DNA from 2 places in the Streptomyces sp. NPDC059668 genome. Region 2 is predicted to be linked to the other one. Evidence: riboswitches for the same ligand, from Rfam matches in the RefSeq annotation. Region 2 holds a riboswitch; the other holds the start of a gene.
What was found. A riboswitch is a leader RNA that binds a small molecule or an ion and turns the genes downstream of it on or off. The one in region 2 is predicted to bind cobalamin.
Positions count from the first base shown of each region.

Region 1 (4,574 bases), on a different contig from region 2:
AGGATCCGGCGCAGGATCGCGATGGTCTCCAGTCCCTCCGGTATGCCGCCGCGATAACGGCCTTCGCCGTACATCAGTACGTAGAAACCCGGCCGGGAGAGACCGAACCCGACGTGCAGGTCCCAGGAACTACGCAGATCGGCGACGGGGTCGTCGGTCTGTTCGAGGGACTGCTTCTCGCGCAGATACTGCTGGAAGCCGTACGCCGCGAGGGCGTCGAGCAGTCCGTCCTTGTCCCCGAACAGCCGGTACAGAGTCGGCGGCTGCACGCCGGCCGCCGCACTCACGGCGCGCGTCGAGATGCCCGCACGTCCTTGGGAGCTCAGGAGCTCCGCGGCGGCGCACAGGACCCGTTGCCGGGTGCGTACAGCCCGTTCTTGCATCTGTCCAATTTATCACTGTTATTACAACTTTCCATAGCATTGATATAGAACGTATCGAACGTCCGGCGAGGCCTGCGCCCGCGACCGGCTGCTCCGTGACCGACCGGCTGCTTCGTGACGGACCGGGCACCGCCGCCGCACGGAGCCACGGCCACCTGAGGGACCATGGCATCGAGAAGATCGTCCGAGAGCTCCGTGTCCACCGGATCCTGGAAGGAACCAACGAGATCATGCGCGTTATCGTGGCCCGCGGCCTGACGGGGGCGTCCGGATGACCGGCCCCCACGACGCCGGGGCGGCCACCGGCACCGACGACTTCGTCCTCCTGCGCACCGAGGGGCACGCCGCGTACCTCACCCTCGACCGGCCCCGGGCGCTCAACGCCCTCACCCACGCCATGGTCCGCCGTATCGGCTCCGCGCTCACGGCCTGGGAACACGACCCGGCGGTGAAGACCGTCGTCGTGACCGGCGCGGGGGAGCGGGGCCTGTGCGCGGGCGGCGACATCCGTGCCATCCACGACGACGCCCGGAACGGGGACGGCACGGCGTCGGCGGCCTTCTGGCGCGACGAGTACCGGCTCAACGCCCGTATCGCGCGCTACCCGAAGCCCTATGTCGCCGTGATGGACGGCATCGTGATGGGCGGCGGCGTCGGAGTCTCCGCGCACGGCAGCGTACGGATCGCCACCGAACGTTCGCGGATCGCCATGCCCGAGACGGGCATCGGCTTCGTCCCGGACGTCGGCGGTACCTATCTCCTCTCCCTCGCACCCGGCGAACTCGGCACGCACCTGGCGCTCACCGGAGTTCCGGTGGGCGCGGGCGACGCCCTGCTGTGCGGGCTGTCCGACCACTACGTGCCGTCCGCATCCCTGCCGCGGCTGGTCCAGGACCTCGCCCACGCGCCGGTACGAGAGGTCCTGGGCCGTCACGCCAGGGACGCGCCGCCCGGGGACCTCGCGGAAGCACGGCGCTGGATCGACGCCTGTTACTCCGCGGACACCGTCGAGGAGATCGTCGACCGGCTGCTGGATCACGGGGACAGCGCGGCCAAGCAGGCCGCGGAGACCCTGCTCACCAAGTCACCCACCGCCCTCAAGGTCACCCTCGCCGCGATGCGCGCAGCCCGCCTGACCACCACCCTGGAGGAAGCGCTCGACCGGGAGTACCGCGTCTCCTGCGCGGCGCTCACCCGACCGGACCTCGTGGAGGGCATCCGCGCCCAGGTCGTCGACAAGGACCGGGACCCGCGCTGGTCGCCGTCGACACTCGCCGAGGTCACGGACGCGGACGTCGCGCGCTTCTTCACCCCGCTCGGCGAGCGTGAACTCGGCCTCGCGGCCGCCGACATCGCGTAGGAGGGGCACCGGAGGGCGGAACCGTAGCGTTCGCCGGTGCCGGGGCGCTCACAGCGGACTGCCCGGTACCGGGCCCCGTACGGGGAGCCCGGCGAACCGCGACCGCGGCCCGGGTGCGGGGCGCCGCTCAGGATCACGGACCCGCTTCCGGCGGGTGACGAGGCAAGGGGACGGAGAGTTCACGAGTGAATGGCCGAACTCGCCGCGAGCCGGGCGAGTTGTACGACGCGAGCGGCCACGACGTGCGAACGGCGTTACATTCACGCGGTGTTCGCGGCCGCCGGCCAGAAGGAGGGGGGCGAACACCTTCGCCGGGAAGGCGGTCGGCGTGCTTCACCCGCCGCTGACCCACAGGTCACGGCCGTCTGCTCCCACCGGCGAGACGAAGATCACGGCGGTTGGGACGGTCTTGGCCATGAACCCGACACGCGGTACGGTCAGTGCGATATCGACGACGGCATGGCGGAAGCCGGTGGAAATCCGGCACGGTCGCGCCACTGTGAACGAGACCCCCTCCTCAGGGGGTCTCTCAAGTCAGACCCGCAGCTGTCGTCCTGTGCACCACCGAGATGGGACGCGAACTCCCGAGGAGGTCCTGCCATGGCGCAGACCGTCGCTCCGCCGACAGCCACCCCGATCCCCGCCAAGCTGCCGATCGGCACGATCGTCCCCTGGGCGGTCTTCTTCGGCATCCTGATGCTGGTCCTGCTGTACTTCGTCGGCGCCGAGCAGGGTGCCACCGCCGTCGTCTCCGGCGAGGACGTCCACGAGTGGGTGCACGATGCCCGCCACCTCCTCGGCTTCCCCTGCCACTGACGAGGGACACCGCGCACCCATGAACTCCGCAACCGTCCGAAACCTTCTCGTGCGGGGCATGCTCGCCGGCCTCGCCGCCGGTGTGCTGGCCCTCGTCGTCGCCTACTTCCTGGGCGAGCCCAGCGTCGACGACGCCATCGGGTTCGAAGAGGCCCACGCCCCGGCACACGGGCACGAGGTCGAGATCGTCAGCCGTAGCCTTCAGTCCACCGGCGGCCTCGCCACCGGCGTACTGATCTACGGCGTCGCCTTCGGCGGCATCGCCGCCCTCGCGTACTGCTTCGCGCTCGGCCGCGTCGGCCGCTTCAGCCCGCGCGCGACCGCGTTGCTGCTGTCCGGCTGCGCCCTGCTCGCGGTGTACGTCGTGCCGTTCCTGAAGTACCCGGCCAACCCGCCGTCCGTCGGCGACCCCGACACCATCGGCAAGCGCACGACGCTGTACTTCCTGATGATGGTGCTCAGCGTGCTGCTCGCGATCGCCGCGGTGATCCTCGGCAAGCGGCTCGCACCTCGTTGGGGTACCTGGTACGCGACCGTCGCCGCGGTCGTCTTCTTCGTCCTCGTGATCGGAATCGCCTACGAGTTCCTTCCGGTCATCAACGAGGTGCCGAAGGACTTCCCGGCCACCCTGCTGTGGCGGTTCCGTACCTCGGCCCTCGCCATCCAGCTCACCCTGTGGACCGGCTTCGGTCTGGTCTTCGGGGAGTTGGCACAGCGTCTGCTGGCCCCGCGACCGGCGGCGGCCGTGGCCGCGGGAGCAACTCCCGTACCGAACTGACACGTTCACCCTGGGACGACGTACGAGGAGACGTACGAGAAGACGTACCGAAGACCGCTGGGACATCAGCGGGCGATCACACGCGGAGGGCCACCGGAACCGTCCGGGGGCCCTTTCGCGTTCTCCCGGAACCCACGATCTGCGAACGGGGGGACGGCTCGCGAGACTCCCCGATCACGCAAGGGCGACGACGGCCACAGGGAGGGACGCGGGCGTAGGGCCCGGGTGACCGGAGGACCACGACGTCACCCCGTGGTGAGGGCCCGTGCCCTGTCGTCCTCAACCCCGGTCGCACCCGTGAAACCTCGCCTCGGGCCGTCCCGTCGGGCCGCCTGGGCGCGCCGCACGACAGGGCGGGAGCAGGCGTCCGGAGCGAAGAACGGCGGCAACTCCGGCGCCGGGGCGTCGCGTTCGCGGGGGACCGTACCCCGTCGTCGGATTCCCACGGGTACGGGGCCCGGCACCGCGCGAGTCGGTCGAGCAGCCGCAGTGCCGTCTCCCGGTCGGCGTCCCCGTGTCGTGGCCACGGCCGGATCCGTACGCGGTCGGTCCCGACGGTCGCCGCGTCCGCCAGGCCGTACCGGGCGCCTGCCGCATGGTCTCCCCCAGGGTCACGTGGCGACGAGGTGCGGAACGCGCAGGCCGAGGCCCACGCCCTGCCGACGTCCGAAGCGGATCGTGGTCGCGTGATCACGGATCATAGCGTCCACCCCGTGCCCGTCGTGCACCGAAGAGTGGATCGCCCGGATCAGGTCTTCGGAGGTGCCGACGCCCCTCGTCGTCGGCACGGACGGACGGCTGTGGGGGACATCACGGGGTCCACGGGGGAGCAAAGTGCGATATTGGCGATGTGCAGCATTCAACCATTTTGCCCGAGCGTGTCCTGGCGACGGTGGTCGGGGCGATGCGTCACCTGGCCCATCGGATCCGCGACCGGCGGCCGGGCCATGTGGTGCACGGTGTGAAGACCCTGATCGCGGCACTGCTCGCCTGGGGTGTCGCGGCTCCGTGGTCCCCCGGCGGCAGCCCGTATCTGGCGGTCGCCACGGCACTGCTCATGGTCAACGCGTCGACTGTGTACCAGTCCGTGACCAAGGCGGCGCAGAACGTCGTCGCGAAGCTGGGCGGCCTGGTCCTCGCTCTCGCGACCGCCTGGCTCTTCGGGGTGACCGCCGGCAGCGTCGCGGTCATCGCGGTCGTCGCGGTGCTGGGAGGGCCCCGTCGCACGACCGACGAC
Region 1 covers NZ_JBHWEL010000004.1:149,917-154,490, forward strand. The annotation lists gene ACFV2J_RS05395 (TetR/AcrR family transcriptional regulator) at 1-383, opposite strand, end outside; partial or broken gene ACFV2J_RS05400 (acyl-CoA dehydrogenase family protein) at 452-658, shown strand; gene ACFV2J_RS05405 (enoyl-CoA hydratase/isomerase family protein) at 655-1,743, shown strand; cobalamin riboswitch at 2,165-2,306, shown strand; gene ACFV2J_RS05410 (CbtB-domain containing protein) at 2,344-2,559, shown strand; gene ACFV2J_RS05415 (CbtA family protein) at 2,579-3,337, shown strand; partial or broken gene ACFV2J_RS05420 (aromatic acid exporter family protein) at 4,188-4,574, shown strand, end outside.
Region 1: linked by a shared signal. The riboswitch ahead of ACFV2J_RS05410 (CbtB-domain containing protein) and the one ahead of ACFV2J_RS00065 (CbtB-domain containing protein) in region 2 are both predicted to bind cobalamin.

Region 2 (4,574 bases):
CCCGCCCGATCAGATCGAGCAGTCGGTACCGGCTCTGGACCAGCCTGGTCTCCGCCATCTCGTGCGATCGCCCCCGTCGCTGCTCGCCCCCCACCCTGGCTCGTCCAGTATGGCGAGTCATCTGCCGACTTTGTACGACGCCGGGCGGGGCCGGGACGGGCCCGTGCCCGAGCGCGCGGAACGTGTGCGGACAGGAGTGACCGGCGAGGACGTACGGGAACACAGCGCGGGACGGTGTCCCCGGCGCACGGCCGCCGGGTCACCACGAGGCGCGACGGGGCCGGTCCGCCGTACCTCTCGTGGACGTACGGCGGCAGAGCGGCGTACACCGACCGCACCACGCGCCGGCCGGGCCCGGCGCACGCCGGTGACGTGCACCGGAGCGTCCTGACGGGAGCGGCCCGCCCGGCCGCGGATCGACGACGGACCGGCAGCCGGCAGCCGGGAAGCCCTGTCCGGCGCGGCGCGGCGCGACACGACACGACACGTCTCGGCTTGGCTCGGCGCGGCTTGGCTCGGGTCGGCGCGGCTTGGTTCGGCTCGGCGCGTTCAGCCGGCCGACCCGCTCCCGTTCCGCTCCCGTTCCGCTCCCGTTCCGCTCCCGTCCCGCTGGTGGTCGCTGTACGGGGCCGGGCTTCCACGTCGGCAGGTCAGCGCCGCACCCGCGGCATCCCCAGTCCGATCCACGAGATGATCTCGCGCTGGATCTCGTTGTTCCCGCCCCCGAAGGTGAAGATCACCGCCGACCGGTAGCCGCGCTCCAGTTCGCCGTGCAGGACCGCGCCCGCCGAGCCCTCCTTCAGGGCACCCGGTGCGGCGACGATCTCCATGAGCCAGGCGTACGCGTCCCGGCGCGCCTCCGAGCCGTACACCTTGACCGCGGAGGCGTCCTGCGGGGTGAGGGTGCCTTCCTGGACGGCGTTCACCATCCGCCAGTTCAGGAGCTTCATGGCGTCGAGCCTGGTGTGGGTCTGCGCGAGCCTGCGGCGCACCCAGGGGAGGTCGACCACCCTGCGGCCGTCGGCGAGCTTGGTCTCCATCGCCCAGTGCTGGACGTCGTGCAGGGCGCGGATCGCCATCGTGCCGTGGGCGGCGAGGGTGACGCGCTCGTGGTTGAGCTGGTTGGTGATCAGCCGCCAGCCCTTGTTCTCCTCACCGACCCGGCGGGAGGCGGGGACGCGGATGTTCTCGTAGTAGCTGGCGGTGGTGTCGTGCGAGGCGAGGGTGTTGATGAGGGTGCAGGAGTAACCGGGGTCCGACGTCGGTACGAGGAGCATGGTGATGCCCTTGTGGGGCGGGGCGTCCGGGTCGGTGCGGACGGCGAGCCACACCCAGTCGGCGGTGTCGCCGTTCGTCGTCCAGATCTTCTGCCCGTTGACCGTGTAGTGGCCGGTGGTCTCGTCGCCCTCGCGTACCGCCCGGGTCTTCAGCGCCGCCAGATCGGTGCCCGCGTCGGGCTCGCTGTAGCCGATCGCGAAGTCGATCTCTCCGGAGAGGATCCTGGGCAGGAAGTACCCCTTCTGTTCCTCCGTGCCGAACTGCATGATCGTCGGGCCGACGGTGTTCAGCGCCATCAGCGGCAGCGGTACACCCGCCTGGGCGGCCTCGTCGAAGAAGATGAACTGTTCCATGGGCGTGAGCCCGCTGCCGCCGTACTCCTCGGGCCAGCCCGCCCCGAGCCGGCCGTCCGTGCCGAGGCGGCGGATCGTGTCACGGTAGAACCGCTTCTGCGCCGCCGGATCGCCGTACCGGGCATAGGCGTTGTCGGGCACCAGCTCGGCGAAGTACTCACGCAGTTCGGTCCGCAACCGCTGCTGCTCCGGCGTGTATTCGAGATGCACGGCGCCTCCTGGCTCCCCAAGGCGGGACCTGACGGCGCACACCGTAGAACGTGTTCCAGAAATAGGGAATGGCGGTGACATGCGGAAGGGGGCGCCCCGGCGGGCGCCCCCTTCCGTCCGAGCCGTCAGTGGCAGGGGAATCCGAGGAGGTGGCGGGCGTCGTGCACCCACTCGTGGACGTTCTCACCGGACACGACGGAGGTGGCGCCCTGTTCGGCGCCGACGAAGTAGAGCAGGACCAGCATCAGGATGCCGAAGAAGGCCGCCCAGGGGGCGATCGCACCGATCGGCAGCTTGGCGGGAACGGCGGTGGGGGTGGCGGTCGGCTGGGCGACGGACTGCGCCATGGGGCAGTACCTCCTGGGGAACTCGCGTCCCGTCTCGGTGATGCACAGGACGACGGCCGCGGGTCTGACTTGCTCGACCTCCGCCGCCCCGGGAGGGGTGGCGTGCGCTGGGCATACAGTGGCGCGACCGTGCCGGACTCCCACCGGACTTCCGCCGAACCGTCGTCAATATCATCCTGACCGTACCGCGAGGCCGGCGCCCGGCCAAGGGCGCCTGACAGGGCCGCGGTTGCGCCGCGGGGCGGGTGGAGTGCCGCGGATTCCCTGTTCCGGCAGGGGCCTTGGGCACGGGCGACCACGACAGCGCACGAGAGTGAACGTATGACGAGCCGAGTGATCTTGATCTCAGCCGCGATCGGCGCGGCGCTGCGGGAGGCCCGCTTCGACGAAGGGGGCCGGGTGGATGCCGCGGGCCTGCGGCTCGCACGAGCCGCCGCGGGCGCGGTCCCCGGGGCGGAGCGGCAGTGGGTCTCCCCCAGCGTGCGGTGCCGCGAGACCGCCGACGCGCTGGGCCTGGACACGGTGCTGGACGTACCCGCGCTGGCCGGTCTCGACGTGGGCCGGTGGCGCGGCGCGACGCTGGAGGAGGTGAGCTCTAAGGAACCGGCGGCGGTGGCCGAGTGGCTGGCCGATCCCGGCGCGGCACCGCACGGCGGGGAGTCGGTGCGGGCGTTCTGCGACCGGGTGGCGGGCTTCCTCGACAAGGCCGCGGAGTTGACCGGCCGGACCGTCGCGGTGGTGGAGCCGGAGGTCGTACGGGCCCTGGTGGTACGGGTGTTGGGCGCGCCGGAGTCGTCGTTCTGGCGGATCGACGTACCGCCCCTGACCGCCACCGAGTTCAGCGGCCGCTCGGGGCGCTGGAACGTACGGGTCGGACGGCCGCTCGCCCCGTCGGCGGAAGCGGGCGGTTCAGGCGGGTAGCAGCGTCGCGAGGAAGTCGGTGCAGGCCTGGGCGCACGCGCGGCAGGCCCGCGCACTCGCCTGCGCACCGGGACACCGGTCGAAGACGTCCGCGCACTCACGGCAGACGGACCGGCACCACTCGACCTGGACACGGATGCCGGCCTCGCCCCGGTGGTGCTGCCCGTCCAGGACCAGGCAGGTCGCGTCGCACACCTCGGCGCACATCAGGCCCATGCGCCGGGCGAGTTGCCGCACCCCGGGCCCGTCGGGATCGATGCAGCTCGCCCGCAGCGCACAGGCGCGGGCGCACTCGGCGCAGGCCTGCGCGCAGTCGAACCGGTCCTCCAGGAAGCGGATCGGTTCCTGCTCGGGTGCCGGTGCGGTCGCCCGCCCCGCCTTCGTCTTCGCCCTCGTCGTGGTCACCCGGCGCGGGTAGCCCCCGGAGGGCGCGTCAAACCCCGCGGACGGCCGGGCCCGGGGTCACCGGCCCGCCGCCTCCGCCGCCTCGCGTGAGATCTGCTCGAACTGCGCGCCCATCGCCTCGGAGAGCGCGTGGGCAGCCGAGAGCGGGCGGACCATGACCATCAGGTCGTCGATCCTGCCGTCCTCGTCGAAGTGCAGGAAGTCGCAGCCGTTGATCTCCTTGTCGCCCACCTTCGCCGTGAAGACCAGCGCGTGGTCGCGGCCGTCCGCGCCCGCGATCTCCCGTACGTAGCGGAAGTCGGTGAAGACGCGGGTGACGCCGCGCAGGATGGCCGCGGTGATGGCCTTGCCCGGGTAGGGCTTGAAGGCGACGGGGCTGGTGAACACGACGTCGTCGGCCAGCAGCTCCTCGACCGCGGCGAGGTCTCCGGCCTCCACGGCCTTGCGGAAGGGGTGCATCGGGGTCCCGCTCTCATAGTCAATTAATTGAATAGGTGCGCAACAGATTAGTCGCGGGGGTGTACGCCGTCTAGCCTTGGCCCATGGCATTGCGCAACGCGGTCCTCGCCGCGCTCCTGGAGGGTGAGGCGTCGGGATACGACCTGGCCAAGGAGTTCGACGCCTCGGTGGCCAACTTCTGGATGGCGACCCCGCAACAGCTCTACCGGGAACTCGAGCGGATGGCGGCCGAGGGGCTCATCGAGGCTCGGCTGGTGCGACAGGAGCGGCGTCCGAACAAGCGGGTCTTCTCCCTCACCGCGGCGGGCCGCGTCGCCCTGCGCGCGTTCACCGCGGAGCCTCCGAAACCCACCGCCATCCGCGACGAACTGCTGGTGAAGGTGCAGTCCGTCGACGCGGGCGACGACACGGCGGTACGGGCGGCGATCGCCGAACGGCTGGAGTGGGCCCGCGCCAAGCTCGCCCGCTACGAACGACTGCGCGCACGGCTGCTGGACGGACGCACCGAGGACGAGTTCCTGACCCGTGCGGAACGTGTGGGCCCCTACCTCACCCTGATGCGCGGGCGCTCCTTCGAGGAGGAGAACATCCGGTGGGCCGA
Region 2 covers NZ_JBHWEL010000001.1:7,262-11,835, reverse strand. The annotation lists gene ACFV2J_RS00075 (tetratricopeptide repeat protein) at 1-58, opposite strand, end outside; gene ACFV2J_RS00070 (acyl-CoA dehydrogenase family protein) at 651-1,841, opposite strand; gene ACFV2J_RS00065 (CbtB-domain containing protein) at 1,967-2,188, opposite strand; cobalamin riboswitch at 2,225-2,367, opposite strand; gene ACFV2J_RS00060 (histidine phosphatase family protein) at 2,510-3,109, shown strand; gene ACFV2J_RS00055 (four-helix bundle copper-binding protein) at 3,098-3,514, opposite strand; gene ACFV2J_RS00050 (nuclear transport factor 2 family protein) at 3,572-3,973, opposite strand; gene ACFV2J_RS00045 (PadR family transcriptional regulator) at 4,057-4,574, shown strand, end outside.